One region of the Chryseobacterium pyrolae genome, then DNA from elsewhere that is predicted to be linked to it. Evidence: riboswitches for the same ligand, from Rfam matches in the RefSeq annotation. Region 1 holds a riboswitch; each other region holds the start of a gene.
What was found. Region 1 has a riboswitch for cobalamin ahead of metE (5-methyltetrahydropteroyltriglutamate--homocysteine S-methyltransferase). Riboswitches for the same ligand answer to the same signal wherever they lie in the genome.
Positions count from the first base shown of each region.

Region 2: it holds a riboswitch for cobalamin, as region 1 does, so the genes downstream of both, NZD88_RS19655 (TonB-dependent receptor plug domain-containing protein) here and metE (5-methyltetrahydropteroyltriglutamate--homocysteine S-methyltransferase) in region 1, are expected to answer to the same signal.
Region 3: it holds a riboswitch for cobalamin, as region 1 does, so the genes downstream of both, NZD88_RS00140 (acyl-CoA thioesterase) here and metE (5-methyltetrahydropteroyltriglutamate--homocysteine S-methyltransferase) in region 1, are expected to answer to the same signal.
Region 4: it holds a riboswitch for cobalamin, as region 1 does, so the genes downstream of both, NZD88_RS03960 (T9SS type A sorting domain-containing protein) here and metE (5-methyltetrahydropteroyltriglutamate--homocysteine S-methyltransferase) in region 1, are expected to answer to the same signal.

Region 1 covers NZ_JANZQH010000001.1:692,859-697,075, reverse strand. The annotation lists gene NZD88_RS03050 (VOC family protein) at 1-268, shown strand, start outside; gene NZD88_RS03045 (hypothetical protein) at 431-1,195, shown strand; gene NZD88_RS03040 (Lrp/AsnC family transcriptional regulator) at 1,282-1,743, opposite strand; cobalamin riboswitch at 1,898-2,082, shown strand; gene metE (5-methyltetrahydropteroyltriglutamate--homocysteine S-methyltransferase) at 2,457-4,217, shown strand, end outside.
Region 2 covers NZ_JANZQH010000012.1:77,936-82,152, forward strand. The annotation lists gene NZD88_RS19640 (DUF2752 domain-containing protein) at 1-182, opposite strand, end outside; gene namA (NADPH dehydrogenase NamA) at 192-1,244, opposite strand; gene NZD88_RS19650 (cytidine deaminase) at 1,344-1,826, shown strand; cobalamin riboswitch at 2,127-2,303, shown strand; gene NZD88_RS19655 (TonB-dependent receptor plug domain-containing protein) at 2,335-4,176, shown strand; gene NZD88_RS19660 (YncE family protein) at 4,190-4,217, shown strand, end outside.
Region 3 covers NZ_JANZQH010000001.1:26,485-30,701, reverse strand. The annotation lists gene NZD88_RS00155 (endonuclease MutS2) at 1-198, shown strand, start outside; gene NZD88_RS00150 (ATP-binding cassette domain-containing protein) at 592-1,254, shown strand; gene NZD88_RS00145 (hypothetical protein) at 1,407-2,204, shown strand; cobalamin riboswitch at 2,257-2,435, shown strand; gene NZD88_RS00140 (acyl-CoA thioesterase) at 2,551-2,934, shown strand; gene NZD88_RS00135 (HD domain-containing protein) at 3,310-3,900, opposite strand; gene NZD88_RS00130 (FG-GAP repeat protein) at 3,920-4,217, opposite strand, start outside.
Region 4 covers NZ_JANZQH010000002.1:143,858-148,074, forward strand. The annotation lists gene tpiA (triose-phosphate isomerase) at 1-445, shown strand, start outside; gene NZD88_RS03955 (esterase-like activity of phytase family protein) at 541-1,806, opposite strand; cobalamin riboswitch at 2,053-2,244, shown strand; gene NZD88_RS03960 (T9SS type A sorting domain-containing protein) at 2,327-3,451, shown strand; gene clpP (ATP-dependent Clp endopeptidase proteolytic subunit ClpP) at 3,799-4,217, opposite strand, start outside.

The DNA of each region.
Region 1 (4,217 bases):
AAAAGCTTTGACATTCGGTAATCAAAAGATCAATCTTCACCAAAAAGGTCATGAGTTTGAACCAAAGGCAGAAAGACAGACCTGTGGTTCTGCAGACCTCTGTTTTATTGCAAAAACGGATATTCACGAGGTGCTGGAAGAACTGAAACAAAAAAACATTCAAATTATAGAAGGTATTGTTGAAAGAACCGGTGCTCTGGGAAAAATCAGATCTGTCTATTTCCGCGATCCTGATATGAACCTTATTGAAGTGAGTAATTACGGCTAATAACTGATTTTTACCTTAACTCCACTTTACAACTCAAAAATCTTAATGACTTAAAACTTATTCGTTAGATGAACTCCATTTCTTCCTGTTTTAAATCTAAAATATTAATTTTACAATTAAATTCAAAAAGCACCTTTCAAAAAATATCGTACACCAAAATATATGAGAAAATTAATACTTACTCTTTCACTGGCTCTTTCTGTAACAGTCATGGGACAGAAGAAAGCCACCAAAACCAGTAATCTGGTATTGTACACTTATCAAACCTTCAACTGTGACAATAAAGGGTATTTTGATCCGGGAAAATATAAGAAAGAGGAAATAGACGGCGTTAATAAGCTTTTGTATCAATTCAACAGCGGTCTGTTTGACAATCATACTGTCTTTAAACTTTCTGATCTTGAAGATGTCCGGAAAAATAAAAACATCTATCTCCAGCAACTCGAAAAGCAATATCAGGAAAAGAAAAAAGAACTGTACGGTATACAGGTCATCAATCTTCCTGAGTGGAAAAAACTTCACCAGGAAACGATTCAGACTTTTGAAAACGAATATCAGCTGAAAAAAGAAGATCTTATTGCTTATTCTGATCCTGCATCCTTAAAAAACAGCAAGTTTTATACTACATGCAAAGAATATATTGATGCTGTTTCTTCTCCTGACAAACAGAAAATGTACACCGTTTGGAAAAAATTCGTCGAAGCTAAAAGCAAGGATAACTCTGATCCGCAATTAGTAATAGATAAATTCAAAGCCCAATTCAACGATCCAAAAAAAGATGATTATGCACTGATTCAATTGATAGGTTTCGGCTTCTATAACTGTGCCAACGGCAGTTTCAGGCCAGATCCGAATGATGAAGGAACGCTCTACGAAAAATTCGATAAGGTCTTTACAAAACTGAAGCAGGATTGTGATGAGCCATGATTTTGATTTAAAGATTGAAAAATTGAATGATTGAATGATTTAAAAATTATAATGGCAGTATCCGGTTTGGGTACTGTTTTTATTTTTTAGATATTCACTCCATGAATGTTTTTTACTTCAGCCATCACAAAAGTACTGTGCGCACTTCCTATGGAATCTACTGAACCAAGCTTATTGAAGACAAAATCCTGATAATGTTTCATATCCCTTACCTGAACTTTAAGCAGAAAATCAAAATCTCCGGAAATATTATAACATTCAGCCACTTCGTCGATCTGTAAGATATCTTCAACAAATTGATTTCCTACGGAACGGTCATGGATCTTAAGCTTGATCTGGCAAAAAACCGTAAAACCCCGATTTAGTTTCTCAGCTTCCAAAATGGCTGCATAATGTTTGATGTATCCCTCCTGCTCCAGCCTTTTCATCCGTTCGAAAACGGGTGATGGCGAAAGATTAATTTCTTTAGCAAGTTCCTTTACAGTTAGTTTTGCGTTTTTTTGCAGGATTCTAAGCAACTGAAGATCCTTTTCATCAAGTCTTTCCACAGAATAATATTCTTTTTGGGGTTATTTTTTTCAAATGTACAGAATATTTGACTTTAAAATATCATTTAAACAGAATTATATACTTAATTAAAGTACAACAACCAATCAATTCACTTTAATCAATACCTTTATCCCAGATTTTGTTCTTTAACATCCTTCATCAAACAGAAAAGGTTTTACATAACGTAGATTAATAGGGAATCGTGTGAAAATCACGAGCTGTCGCGCAACTGTAAGTAACACAACAAGGGTTTTTGTCCATGAATATCCACTGCGCAAGCGGGAAGGATGATAAAAACTGTTACAAGTCAGGAGACCTGCCTATTCTGAATGGACAATGCTTTCGCGGTTTGAAGCTTTTTAGGTCATACAGATGATACTTTTTGAGCGTTTAATTTTGAATAGTTTTGATTTTAAACGCAAAGATTTTTTATACTAATGCCTTATTTTAGGCTGCAAAGAAATGCGATAAATCGCTGATGAAGCTTATGGATAAAACGTTAGCTTCAGAAAATCATGTATTGATTCCTCTTTGCTTTCTTAACATATAAAGGAATTTAAATTAAAACTTTGCGTTAAAAACTTTAAACCAATTCTCAAATTATGTTCTGACTGTATCTACTCTATTTCTCAAAATCACTTTATTCGGCAGCGTTGCGAAGCATTCTAAAAGAACTTTACAATTATTATTTAATTTAAAAGTTGAAAAGAAAATGCAAACCCATCTACTTGGCTATCCGCGTATTGGTAGCAACAGAGAACTCAAAAAAGCCTGCGAGCAATATTGGTCAGGCAAGACATCTTTAAACGAACTCTTGGAGATCGGAAAAACAACTACCCATCAAAACTGGAAACTGCAAAAGGAAGCAGGAATAGATCTTATTCCATGCAACGATTTTTCGTATTATGACCAGGTTTTGGATATGACATTGACGGTTGGAGCTATTCCGGAACGTTATCAGGAAATCGCCTCCAAAGAATCTTCTTCAGAGCTTGATCTGTATTTTGCCATGGCAAGAGGTTTTCAAAAAGATGGTTTGGATATCACTGCCATGGAAATGACGAAATGGTTTGATACCAATTATCATTACATCGTTCCAGAATTTCAGAAAAAGCAGGAATTCAAATTATTCTCCAATAAAATCATCCAGGAATTTATTAGTGCAAAACAAGCCGGAATCAATGCAAAACCTGTCATTATCGGTTTGCTGACTTATTTATTGCTGGGAAAAGAAAAAGAAGAGGGTTTCGATAAACTGGATTTAGCTCAAAACCTGCTTCCTGTTTATATTCAGATTCTAAAAGACCTGGAAAATCACGGTGCGGAATATATTCAGTTTGATGAGCCGTTCTTAGCATTAGATTTAAATGAAAAAGCAAAAGAAACCTATCAAGTAATTTACACTGAAATCAGGAAACAGTTTCCCCATTTAAAGTTTATTGTGGCTACTTATTTTGATGGATTAAAAGATAATCTTACACTGGCAACTTCTCTTCCGGTTGATATTTTACACATTGATCTGGTTCGTTCTCCTGAACAGCTGGATGAGATTTTGAATACCATCCCTCAAACGCTGAGCTTGTCCTTAGGTATTGTAGACGGAAGAAACATCTGGAAAAATGACTTTGAAAGTTCATTAAGCTTCATAGAAAAAGCAATACATTCGATCGGCTCTGAACGAGTTTTCATTGCTCCATCCTGCTCACTCCTCCATTCACCTTTCGATCTTGATCTGGAGACGAATGAAAAGACATTATCTCCTGAAATTAAACAGTGGCTGGCTTTTGCCAAACAAAAAGTCTATGAAATTGTTACCTTGAAAAAACTGGCTTCAGGCAATGCAGACTATCCGACCTTACAGCAATATGCCGAAAACAAAAAAGCCACCGATACCCGTAAAACGTCAGCGTTAATCCACAATCAGAATGTGAAAGACCGTGTAGATGTAACCACTGAAGATGATGCCAAGAGAAACAGCCCGTTCAGTATCCGAAAAGAAGATCAACAGAAAGTTCTTCAACTTCCCCTGTTTCCAACAACAACCATCGGATCATTTCCTCAGACTAAAGAAGTAAGAACCTGGAGAGCAAAATTCAAAAAAGGCGAACTGACTACCGGTCAATACGATGATCTGCTTAAAAAAGAAACAGAAAGAACCATTCGCTGGCAAGAAGAGATCGGCATCGATGTATTGGTACATGGAGAATTTGAGCGAAACGATATGGTGGAATATTTCGGTGAACAACTTGACGGATTTGCCTTCACTCAAAACGGCTGGGTACAAAGCTACGGAAGTCGTTGCGTAAAACCTCCCGTGATCTATGGTGACGTTCACAGACCGCACCCGATGACGGTTTACTGGTCTCAGTATGCACAATCTCTCACTCAAAAATGGGTAAAAGGAATGCTTACAGGTCCGGTGACCATTTTACAATGGTCTTTCGTCCGTGATGACCAACCCCGATCTTTAACC
Region 2 (4,217 bases), on a different contig from region 1:
AAACTCAAACCTAATGTAAAAAAAAACAGCAACACGGTATAAACAGCCGGATACAAATGAAAAGCTTCTGAAAATTTTCCTTCAAAAACGAGCATAATGGCTCTTTGGGCACCGCATCCTAAGCACTCAACTCCCAGAAATTTCTTGCTGGGACAGGTCAGCATAAAGTCTTCAATTTTCATCCCGGAGTTTTATGACGAAATTTTCGCTCTTGTATACTGATGAGGAAAAAAGCATTCTTCTTTCATCTCAAATGATCCCTGAACCGCCATATATGGGTTTCTTAAGATCGCTCTTGCTACAAATATCAGATCTGCATCTCCTTTCTGCAGGATCTCTTCTGCCTGTTCCGTTGTAGTAATCAATCCTACGGATCCGGTTTTCACTTCAGCTTCGTTTCTAACCTGAGAGGAAAAAGGAACCTGATAACCATCAAATACGGATATTTTTGCTCCGTGAATATTACCTCCGCTTGAAACATCTACGAGATCTACAGAATGTTCTTTTAAAACTTTGGCCAGTTCAACACTGTCATTGATATTCCATCCGTTTTCAGCGTATTCGGTTCCGGAAATCCGTACAAAAAGGGCTGTATTTTCATCAAGTTCTTCGTTGACACCATCTACAATCTCCAGCAGGAACCGGATTCTGTTTTCAAAGCTTCCGCCGTACTCGTCTGTCCGTATATTGGAAAGTGGTGATAAAAACTGGTGGATCAGATATCCGTGCGCCCCATGAATTTCGATGATATCAAAACCTGCTTTTACGGCTCTTTTTGCTGCTTCTTTAAAATTCTGGACCTGTTCTTTGATTTCTTCCACGGTAAGAACGTGTGGAATTCTCTCAGATGGATGATAAGGAATAGCGCTCGGAGCAATGGTTTCCCAGCCTTCCTCAAGAGGAATCTGCAGATTATTCCAGGTGGAACCTTTTCTTCCGGCATGGGCCAGCTGAATTCCGATCTTACTTTCTGAACGGGAATGGACAAAGTCAACAATTTTTCCCAGCTCTTCTGCCTGCTGATCATTCCAGATTCCCATGCAGTGATTGGTAATTCTTCCTCTTGGCTCTACTCCGGTAGCTTCTACCATTATTAAACCTGTCCCGCCCTGCGCTCTGCTTCCGTAATGCACAAAATGGAAATCATTTGCGATCCCGTTTTCGCATGAATACATACACATGGGAGACATTACCCATCTGTTTTTTAGTTCTATATTTCGGAATTGTATTGATGTATATAGCATTTTATTTTTTTGAATTTCAATTTAATAGTGAACAAAAAAAACATTGTCCAACTGATGAAAAAGAAGTAAATTTGGCCCCCTTTTTAGCCTGACTAATATATGAAAAAAGACATACAGATCAGTTACGAGCACTTTAAAAACAGCAGTGAACTGAACGATATAGAAAAAACATTATTTGAGAGAGCAAAACAAGCCCGTGAAAATGCTTATGCGCCCTACTCTAATTTCCTTGTGGGATGTTCCGTTTTGCTGGAAAACGGTGAAATTTATTCCGGTAACAACCAGGAGAACGCGGCTTATCCGTCAGGATTATGCGCAGAAAGGACAACTCTTTTCTGGGTGGCAGCCAACTTTCCGGATGTAAGAGTAAAAAAGATCTTTGTTGTAGGAGGTCCTAGGGAATTCCACGAGAAAAATCCTCCAATTCCACCTTGCGGAGCCTGCCGACAGAGTTTAATAGAATATGAAACAAAACAGAACGAAAATATAGATCTTTATTTTTCAAGTATGAATGATGAAGTGGTAAAGGTACATTCTATCAAGGATTTGCTTCCGTTTTATTTTGATTCGACGTTTTTATAGCCGAGAAAAGTGAGCCTGCTTTGTCAATGGTGAATTTTGCTTCGCAAGTCAAAAATGAATTTTAAAGGTGCTTATCCTTACCATTCAATTGCGAAGCAAAATTGATGATTCACTATTCACTTTTAGGCTTTTTATCAATTTTGCTTTGCAGATGAATAGTTAATTTAAAGAACTATTTTTCAATTTTTATAGTATCATTTCCGTTACTGATAATTATACATTTAAAAAATTTCCTTGCGAAGCGGAATTCACCATTCATTATTTACTTTTTGTCATTTTTGCGCAATACATTTAAAAAGTTATCTTTGCAAAAATTTTGGTTTCCAGCGTATTGGAAATAATAGGGAATTGGGTGAAATACCCAAACTGTCCCCGCAACTGTAAATCGCATTAAGAGTTTCTGCAAAAAAACCACTGTTCATACGGGAAGGTGCAGAACGCGAAAGTCAGGAGACCTGCCAAAATTATAACTAAAAACACATTGCTTTCGGAGGAAAAGTAAAATTGTATGGATATAAAAAGATCTTTATTACTGCTTTGTACGTCTTATGGCAGCTTTCTTTTGGGACAGGAGAAGGCGGTTGACACTATTTATATTTTCGACAGCCAGATGAGCAAAGTAAAACTTTTTCATCCGGTACGTACGATTACTCCAAAGGATATTGAGAAAAACTCAACGAACCTTTCTGAACTTTTACGCTATCAGTCTTCCATTTACATCAAAGAAAACGGCCGTGGTGCTGTTTCTTCTCCATCATTCCGTGGAACAACTGCCCAGCAAACGGCTTTTGTATGGAACGGAATCAACATTAATTCAAGTTTTTTGGGACAGGGAGATGTGAATAATATTCCGGTATTCGGATATGATCAGATCGATGTAAAAGCTGGTGGCGGAAGTGTTGTTTATGGTAGTGGGGCTATCGGAGGAAGTATTCATTTAAACAATATTTTAGATTTCAACAGGGGTTTTAAAGGTTCTGTTTATTCGGAAGTGGCTTCTTTTGATACGTATAATAATTTTGCACAGGCTTCTTTCAGTAATGAAAAGTTAAGTGTGAAGGTTTCAGGCAGCTATTTAACGAGCCAAAATGATTATAAAGTTCCTGAGTTTGTTGTAGGAAATACAGGATTCAATAATGTTAACGGAAGATATTTCAATACTTCAGTGAACATTGGGGCTTCTTATAAAATTGCTGATCACCAGACCATTTCCTGGCAGAATCAGATCTTTGATGCATCACAGCACTATCCTATTTTTGAGGACAACGGTAACAGGACCAAATACAACGCGCAGACCTTAAGAAGTCTGATCGCATGGGATATTCAAAAAAACAATCTTTCAAACAGCTTAAAAGCAGCTTATACGCAGGATAATTTCCAGTATTTTTCAAATCTTAATCTTCCTAAAGCAAGTGGTGCAGAGGGAAAGAATTATATTTTTAAAAATGATTTCAATTATTTCATCACGCCAAAGATCAATGTTAACGCCATTGGAGAATTTCAGGTGAATAAGGGTGAAGGTTATAAATCGGGATTGGGAGTGATCAGTAGAAATGTGGGATCCTTAGCTGGTTTAATCCGGTATTTTGCCAAAAAAGATCTTCGTTTTGAAGCCGGAATTAAGAAGGATTTTGTAGAAGGTATATCTTCTCCCCTTCTTTATTCTTTTTCAGGAAAGTGGAATGCTTTAAAATGGTATCATGTCGGGGCCAACTTTTCAAGAAACTTCAGATTCCCCTCGTTTAATGATCTCTACTGGCAACCGGGAGGAAATCTGGATTTACTTCCTGAAACTTCCACCAATATTGACATGAACCATGAGTTCAGTTTTGGAGATTTTAAAGTGACATTAAGTCCTTATTACATGGACATCAAAAATCTTATCAACTGGCTTCCGACCTCTTTCGGATATTGGGCACCGTTCAATACGACCAGAGTAGAGTCTTATGGTTTGGAATCGCAGGTTAGCTGGAATAAAACCTTTGGACAACACGCTTTGAAACTGGATGCAGGTTATTCCTATTCAAAATCAGTCAATAAAGACACTCAACTGCAGCGGATGTATGTTCCCATTCACAAAGCTGTCGGAAATATAGAGTATGGATATTCTTTCTTAAAGGTGTATGCTCAAGGGCTTTTCAATGGCCTTACCTATACTACTACCGACCAGCAAAGGTCGACAGCCATTGATCCCTATTTTATTTTGAATACAGGAATTTCTGCCGCACTTTTCAAGAAGTACACTTTAGGATTTAAAGTGAACAACGTGACCAATACGGTTTATCAGACGGTATCTCTTTACCCGATGCCTAAGAGAAATTACAGTATGTATGCAACTATTAATTTTTAAACTTAAAAATATTATGAAACTGAACAAATTTCTAAATTTTC
Region 3 (4,217 bases), 670 kb from region 1:
AAGATCGCTGAAACCAATGAAAAAATGGAGGAGAAACGTAAAACCGACCGCGCCGTATGGATGAAAGAGGGACAACGTGTCCGTATTCCCGGAAGTACCAGCGTAGGAACAATTGAAAAGATTTCTAAAAATAAAGTGATCGTCAACTATGGAACTTTTAAGACCACGATTAATGCGGATGAGCTTGAAAGAATTTAATGAGGTATACCTTTTAATCCTATAAAAATAGCGCTGAATGTTCAGCGCTATTTTATTTTAACTCCTAAACATTGCATGTTGAAGCATACAGATCAAATTTTCTTGTTATTTTTGGATCATGGATAAAAGCTTTACTGTCCTTTGGATTTTTTATAGAAAATTAATGATTCCTGCGGTGTTATTTTCTCTGTTGTTATGCTTCGGTACTCAATTTACTTTTGAAAATCTTGGGCTATATTTTTTCCTCATTCTTCCTCTCCTCCACTTTTTTATTTATGATATAAGGCTGAAAGGCGAATATTTTTTCTACGCCAATTTTGGGTTTTCAAAATGGTTTTTGTGGGGTTTCACGGGATCATTAAGTTTAATTATTAAAGTAATTACCCGATTCTTATGAATAAACTTCACATCGACAGTGTTACCAAATCTTTCGGCGGAAGAAAGATTCTCCAGGATATCTATTTAGGCTGTGAAACTGGAAAAATAGCAGGAATTCTTGGCCCCGCTGGTGGCGGAAAATCTACTTTATTAGAGATCATCTTTGGAACAATTAAAGGGGATACGCAGTTTATTAAATTGAATGATACTATTCTTAAAAGCCTGTCCGACAGGAAAAATAAAATTGCTTATCTGCCTCAGCGTTCTTCATTTCTCCCTAAAGAATGTAAGATCAGGAAGCTCATCCCACTATTCTGTACCCAAGAAAATGCGGAAAAGCTTTACGACCTAAAAATGATACAGCCCTTTTTGAATGAAACACCAAGAAATCTTTCAGGCGGTGAGAAAAAAATCATTGAAACCCTGATCATTACTTATTCAGATGCGGAATTTATTTTACTGGATGAACCTTTCAGCGGTGTTTCTCCTAAAAACGTTGATGAATTGGAAATGATCATTAAAAGCCAGGTACCCTATAAAGGAATGATCATCTCCGATCATAATTATATGACTTTATTCAATATGGCTGATGATATTTATCTTCTCTCGGACACCCATTTGAGAAAGGTGAAAGACCTTAAAGAACTGCAACAATTTAATTATCTTCCGAAAAATTAAAATTGTTTTAAAAATAATCGGCATCAGCCTCCCAATGAAGAGTTTTACAAGCTTTTGAGAGTATATTGACAATTTTAATCAAATACCATTACATTTTACTGATCAAAAAAACATTTAATTTATATATTTGAGGGATCAAAAAATTTCATAGAATGATTTCCGTAAACAGAGCATTGTACTTATCCGCTTTCAGTCTTTTTTCCTTAGCATTTGTGAAAGGACAGAATAAAGTTCCTTTCGGTGTTGTAAAGGCTGAAGAAGGCTACGCCAATGTACGTGTCCACAAGGATGACTACAGAAAAATCGTAGACAAGATCCGGATGCGTAAAGGTGATGTATTTGTTTATGTAAAGCCTGCTCCGGGAGAAACAGAATGGATCTGGATCAAATATCCTGAAAAGCAAGATGAGGAAAAACCTTTTGTGAGATATGAAAATCTTGAGAAGGAAGGGATGGTGAATAAAGGTCGTATTGCTTTTATCGACCAGCTTCCCCAGTTTACCCCTTCTAAATCCAAAAACGGAAAATCACTTATTTTTACAGACAACAGTAATCCCAAAATACCGACTTCCCAAAGAACCAAGGTCGTAATCGATGTTTATCCGTCGAATGCCGGCTACAGAAAACAGGAAAAAGATGCAGACGGAAAGATCCTTACGATTGATAAAGTAAAACCCTGGGGAATTAAGGACGGACTTCCGGAAGGCATGACGGAGATCAAATCGATCCGGGTTCAGCAACCTGGAAGAGGTTCTGTTTTTGTAAGGGAAGCTATTAAAAATATGTTCCAGCCTACTATGGATTTCAACAATGTCGGAGTAACCGCTCTTGACAACGATCACATCTATCTTTATATGATTAACGGTTCCGGTGAGAACAGGTATATCACGCTTTGGACCATCAAGGAAGGAAGGGTGATGAGCCAGATTATTTATAATAGTCCGGAATAATTGCCGTTTTTCTCTGTAATATTCTTATTTTTGTCCTGAAAAAGTTTAACGCTTATTCATCACAGAAACTGGTTCTGCTTAACGCAGATTAAAAGGGAACCGTGTGAAAATCACGGACTGTCGCGCAACTGTAAGTAACTGAAGTCTTTATCAAGGATCCACTGTGCAGGGCACGGGAAGGAGATAAATGATGTTACAAGTCAGGAGACCTGCCTATTTCTTTAAACAAGAAACTTTCGCGATTTGAAGTTTATTGATCTGATGGACTGCTTCAGGAATTCCTATGATTCTTGTCACTGCTCTGTTATTTTGATCTATTTCATTTCGTATTAATTAATAATGAAATATGACTACAGAAGAAAGAATTGCAGCATCCGAAACCAGAATTTTTAAAGCGGTTTTCCCAAACACCACTAACCATTATGATACTCTTTTCGGAGGTACAGCTATGCAGCTGATGGATGAAGTAGCCTTTATCACAGCAACCCGTTTTGCAAGAAAAAGAGTGGTAACTGTAAGCAGCGATAAAATCGATTTTAAAAAACCAATCCCTGCAGGAACCATTGTGGAACTTATCGGAAAGGTTTCCTATGTCGGAAAAACAAGTATGAAGGTGAATGTAGAGATCTATACGGAGCAGATGTACTCTTATGAAAGAGAAAGAGCGATCGTTGGTGATTTTACTTTTGTGGCTATTGATGAAGAGAAAAAGCCAATCAGAATACTATAATTGGTAAGTTTCGGGCGGCCTTTGGCCGCCCGAAACCATTTTATACTATAATTATTTTAATTTGTTCTTTTGCCTTGAAGCAAAATGAACCAAAAATTCAAGACCAGAAACTTCCACTAAAAATGAAATCTGCTCTCTAAAAACTCTAAAACTCGTGCGGTAGCCATCTGTATTAAGAATCATACTTTGTCCCGCACTCAGACATAAGAGTTTTCTTAACGTTACAGTTTCTTAGGTCGACCTCTAAATAACTTAAGGTAACCATCTAAAATAGATAAAATTCACTAACTCATATAGTTTCGGGCGGCCTCTGGCCGCCCGAAACTATTATAAAAAACAGCGATTTAAAAACCACTGTCTTGCTTCGCTGTAAAATTACCTAACTACCTTATCAGTATCCAAACTTCTGCTCAGCAATGTTTCAAAAGCCTCTCCCATTTCATCAGATGCTCTTGTAATGGCATTTTCCAGCATATTTCTGATCTGTTTTTCGGTAACCCCGGCTTCTGTCCAGCTTTTCCCTGACGTGTGGGAGTTTAGAATAAACGGCATGATCCTGTCAATGGAACAGGCAAAAATAGCATCCGGAGTTTTTTCTTCTTCAAATTCAAGCCATAGCTCAAAAAATTCTGTACGCAAAGGCTCATCCAGGATTCCGAAGATCTTCTGTGCAGAAATTTTTTCTCTTTCGAATTTCCCAACCATGGCAGCTTCATCAAATAAAAATGTATCTCCTGCTTCAATCTCCACCAGATCATGAATGGACAGCATTCTGATTACCCTTAAAAGATCAATATCTGTGCGGTTTTTAGCATAGGGATATAGAATCTGTGCCAGAATAATGATCTGCCATGAATGTTCGGCAGTATTTTCCCTTCTGGAATCATCAGCATTGTAATTTCTCCTCTGTACATTTTTCAGGGCATCTACGGCCAGGATAAAATCGATCTCCTTTTGTATCTTCATTTTCTTTCTTATTATACTATTATTTAGATGATTTTTTAACCACCCATTTATTATTGATCTTCTCTTTTATGGTTATTTTTGATGGTTCTTCACTTACATCTCCAATTTTTTCATACACCAGATCTATCCCTTTATTAGGAATCACCTGATATTCATAGGTGTAATGTAAAGAAGCTCCGGACCTTGCATAAGTAATCAATCGTCTGCGTCCGTAATCTACTTCAAACATTCCCTGATAGCTGCTGGCAATTTCGGTAAGTTCTTTACTTGGGACAAATTGATTCTGTGTCGAATTAAAGACATACACATCATATGAA
Region 4 (4,217 bases), on a different contig from region 1:
AGATTCTCACTGCAACAGAAAGATCAAATTAGCTCTTGATAAAGGACTGATCCCTGTATACTGTAACGGTGAAACGCTTGAACAGAGAAAGGCTGGACAGCATTTTGAAGTGGTGAAAAACCAGACTGAAGTAGCTCTTTTCACACTTTCTGCTGAAGAGATCAAAAAAGTAGTGATCGCTTACGAACCGGTTTGGGCGATCGGAACAGGTGAAACAGCTTCTCCGGCTCAGGCTCAGGAGATTCATGCACACATCAGAAGCATCATCGCTGCAAAATACGGACAGGAAGTGGCTGACGAAATTTCTATCCTTTACGGAGGTTCTGTGAAGCCTGATAATGCGAAAGAGATTTTCTCTCAGCCTGATATCGATGGTGGACTGATCGGAGGTGCCGCTTTAAAATTAGAGGATTTTTCTAAAATTATTGAGGGTTTTAATTCGTAGGTTTCAGCTAAAGCCAATTTCTATCGAATTTAAAAACATATAGAGTCAAAAACGGCGGCATCTTCGATGCCGCCGTTTTCTTAAAAAAAATCTAATTATTGAATATCGACTACATACATTGTTCCTTTGTCTACTTTTCCGGTTTTAGGAAGGATCTTCGCTTTTGGATTTCCGTTTCCGTCATCTAAAATTCCAAAATCATCATCATTGAAGACTGCCAGTTTATTATTCCCTAAATAAACGATTCCTTCAAATTTATCATGCTCATATCCTAATTTTGCTACCAGATCTACGGCTAAAACCTTGGAAACAGGCTTTATTCCTGCGTTCGTAATTTCATCCCAGGTAGACTGCTCTAAAGCTTTATTATTGATTTTCATCCCGTCAACAGCCGCAATATCGGTACCGTTCACGTCTGAAGCTCCAGCAATATTGATCCGGTATACTTTTTTGGTTCCTCCCTGAGAGCCAAAGTTTCCGTCTCTTTCTATAACAAGAAATTCCGTGCTGCTGATAGCTGTAATATCACATACAGAATCTGATGCCCCTCCATTTTGCTTATACAAATACTGTTTCGTCTGTCCTGTTGCAATATCAAAAGTGACAATTCTGGTTAACGTTGTATTCGTGGCGAGAACTTTTGTAGGAACATACATCGTAGACTGAATAGTGCCTACCAGCATTTTCCCATCCGGAGTGATGCATAATCCTTCCATTCCTCTATTGGCTCTTCTTTTCGCCAAAACAGCAGGCAATTTTCTAGGTCCGGTATTGACCCCTATCGGACTTATCCTTTCCAATTCTATTCCTTCTGCGTTATAATGAACGATGTGCGGACCATATTCGTCAGAAACCCAAAAAGTTCCGTCTGCTGCTGCTACAATACTTTCACTGTCCAGTCCATAATTGTCTGTTCCCAAAACATTTCCTGATGAATCGTAGGCTGTTTCTCCTGTACTTCCCATTCCTGCAGGGTTCGGAAGACCTGTAATCGGCTGGCCGGAAGGATTTTTAAGTTTAATATATTTGATAACCTCGATATTTCCTTCTGCATTGATCTTAAAATGCATAATTGTTGGCGTAAAATTCGGGGCTGGAAATTTCTTTCCGTTCAGATAATCTGTATTCGGACCACGATCGGTGATCACATAAAACTCCCCTTTTCTGGTTGGATGTGCAGCTGCACCTGAACCGAAGCCACCGTTAATAACATCTACCCCATTAATAGTTGTCAATTTGGAGAAAGGAAATTCCTGAGGAAGTTTAGCATAATTGATATCCTGGTTATTCATCTTGTTGTCATCATCTTTACATGATGCAAGCGCTGTGAATACGATCGCCGATAACAGCAGTTTTCTCATAGTTACTTTTATGCCGCGAAAGTATACATTGATTGTAAACTGATGTTGAATTTAATAACAATTGTATTTTAACAATAAGATCGTTAGATGAATTTATTTTAAACACTTGAATTAATCCGAATATCATCAATCTTCTTTTTAATTCTTTATTAAATCAAAAAATCATCTTCCTAAAAGTAATCTGACAGCTAAACAAATAAAGAAACCATACAATAATTCACAAAACAGCTTCAAAAATTTATATAATATATTTGCAGCAGTTAAGGCTGAACATCTGTTCATTAACAGGGAATCAAGTGAGAAGAAATTCAATGCTTGGGCTGTACCCGCAACTGTAAGCTGTTTTAAACTTTGAGTACAATAGGCCACTGGATCTCAATCCGGGAAGGCGTACTTCGAGAAGCGAGCCAGGAGACCTGCCTTATCTGCGTTCACTTCAGGAAAAGAAGGATCTGAAAAAGATTCTTATTCTTTTTCCTGCGGGAAAGTTTCGGGAATAAAACTTTAATTTAATTATATTATGAAAAAGATCTATCTTTTTTTTCTGCTGCTATGTCTGCAGCTATTCTCTGCCCAGTTTACAGAGAATGACATTAAATTCTGGGTAGGGACAGGCTCGAAAAAGGCTTATTTCATCGCCGATTTTAATGATAGTGACAATCCCACATCTTATGCATGGGGCTATCGGTATGATGCAAATAATCTTACGATGGAAGACCTCATCAATGCTATTTCTGCGGCAGAGCCTAAAATAGAGGCAGAAGTTCCTTCAGGTTTTCTTTACAGTTTCAATTACAACCATCACATTCCAAGTTTGGAAGATTACTGGTCTACATGGTCCGGTCCTACTGCAGAAAACATGAATTTGAATAATGGCGTAAACAATGATCCATTAGTTAATGGAAAATGGTATGGTATTTCTTTCGGTTATGGATTTACCTCTACTACGCCTCCACTTTCCCATCCGTCTTCTCCTGTGGCAGCTTACAGCTCTTCCTGGTACAATCTTTCACAGATCACCAACTGGATCGGAACGGGAAGCAATACAAGTCTTGTTGTTATCGATTTTGGGACGAACAATTCAAATGGTGAAGCTCATTCCTTTGTTTTTGGAATTAAATACAATGGAGGCTTAACCGCTGAGCAGGCTCTTCAGCTGATTCATGCACAAGCTCCTTATTTTAACTTTACATCAGCAAGCAACCAGATCAGTACATTATCTCTCAATAACTTTACAGGAAATACATCAGGAACCAATACGTGGAAGCTTTTCAAAGGAAAAGACCTTTCAAACTGGAGAGGACAGACCAATTTATCTCAAATTCAATTGGGAAATAACGACTGGCTAGGCTTAAGTTTCGGACAAAGATTACCATTTACTCCCAGAGAAGCATCAAGCTCTATTTTAAGTGTTTCTGACATCAATAAAAAGGAGTTCAGAATCTATCCAAATCCGGCAAGTGATTTTGTCCAGATAGAAACTGCGGAAAGTATTAAAGAAGTGAATATTTATGCCGCTTCAGGACAAAAGGTACTGACTGGAAATACAGCAAGAATCAATATTCAGGCCTTGAACACCGGGATTTATCTGATGGAAATTAAAACATCAAAGAATACCACGGTTCATAAGATTATTAAAAAATAGATGACACGCGTCTTGAGGGGCGCGTTTTTGTTTTTATAACCTTTGAGGTGATGAAGTTGAGTTGTTGGGGGAAGACTGAGTATTTTTTTTAACCACCCCGTCAAAAATTCTTTGAATTTTTGCCACCCCTCCACGGGATGGGAATTGGGGTCGACGAATTTTTGTCATTATGAAAATCAAAGATTTTCACAGAACTTAAGTGATCTTCTTTTCACATTTTTTTTAAGCTTGAAAGTAGCGCTGAAGTGCTAAAAAACTTTTGTCCCTTTTGTGGTTAAAATACAAATCAAGCAATAAAAAAACGCACCGAAAATCCGGTGCGTTTTTCAATATTCCTGAAAAGGAAATTATTTTTTCTCTGTAGATCTCTGTAAAACTTCGTCTACCATTCCGTAGCCTTTAGCTTCCTCAGAAGTCATCCAGTAGTCTCTGTCTGAAGACTTTTCTACCCATTCGTACGTTTGTCCTGAGTGGTGACCGATGATCTCATAAAGCTCCTGCTTTAATTTAAGCATCTCTCTCAAGTTGATCTCCATATCTGAAGCTACTCCCTGAGCACCTCCTGAAGGCTGGTGAATCATTACTCTTGAATGCTTAAGTGCAGAACGTTTTCCTTTTTCTCCTGCCACAAGAAGTACCGCTCCCATTGAAGCTGCCATTCCTGTACAGATCGTAGCTACGTCCGGCTTGATGATCTGCATCGTGTCATAGATTCCTAAACCTGCATAAACGCTTCCTCCCGGAGAGTTGATGTAGATTTGGATAT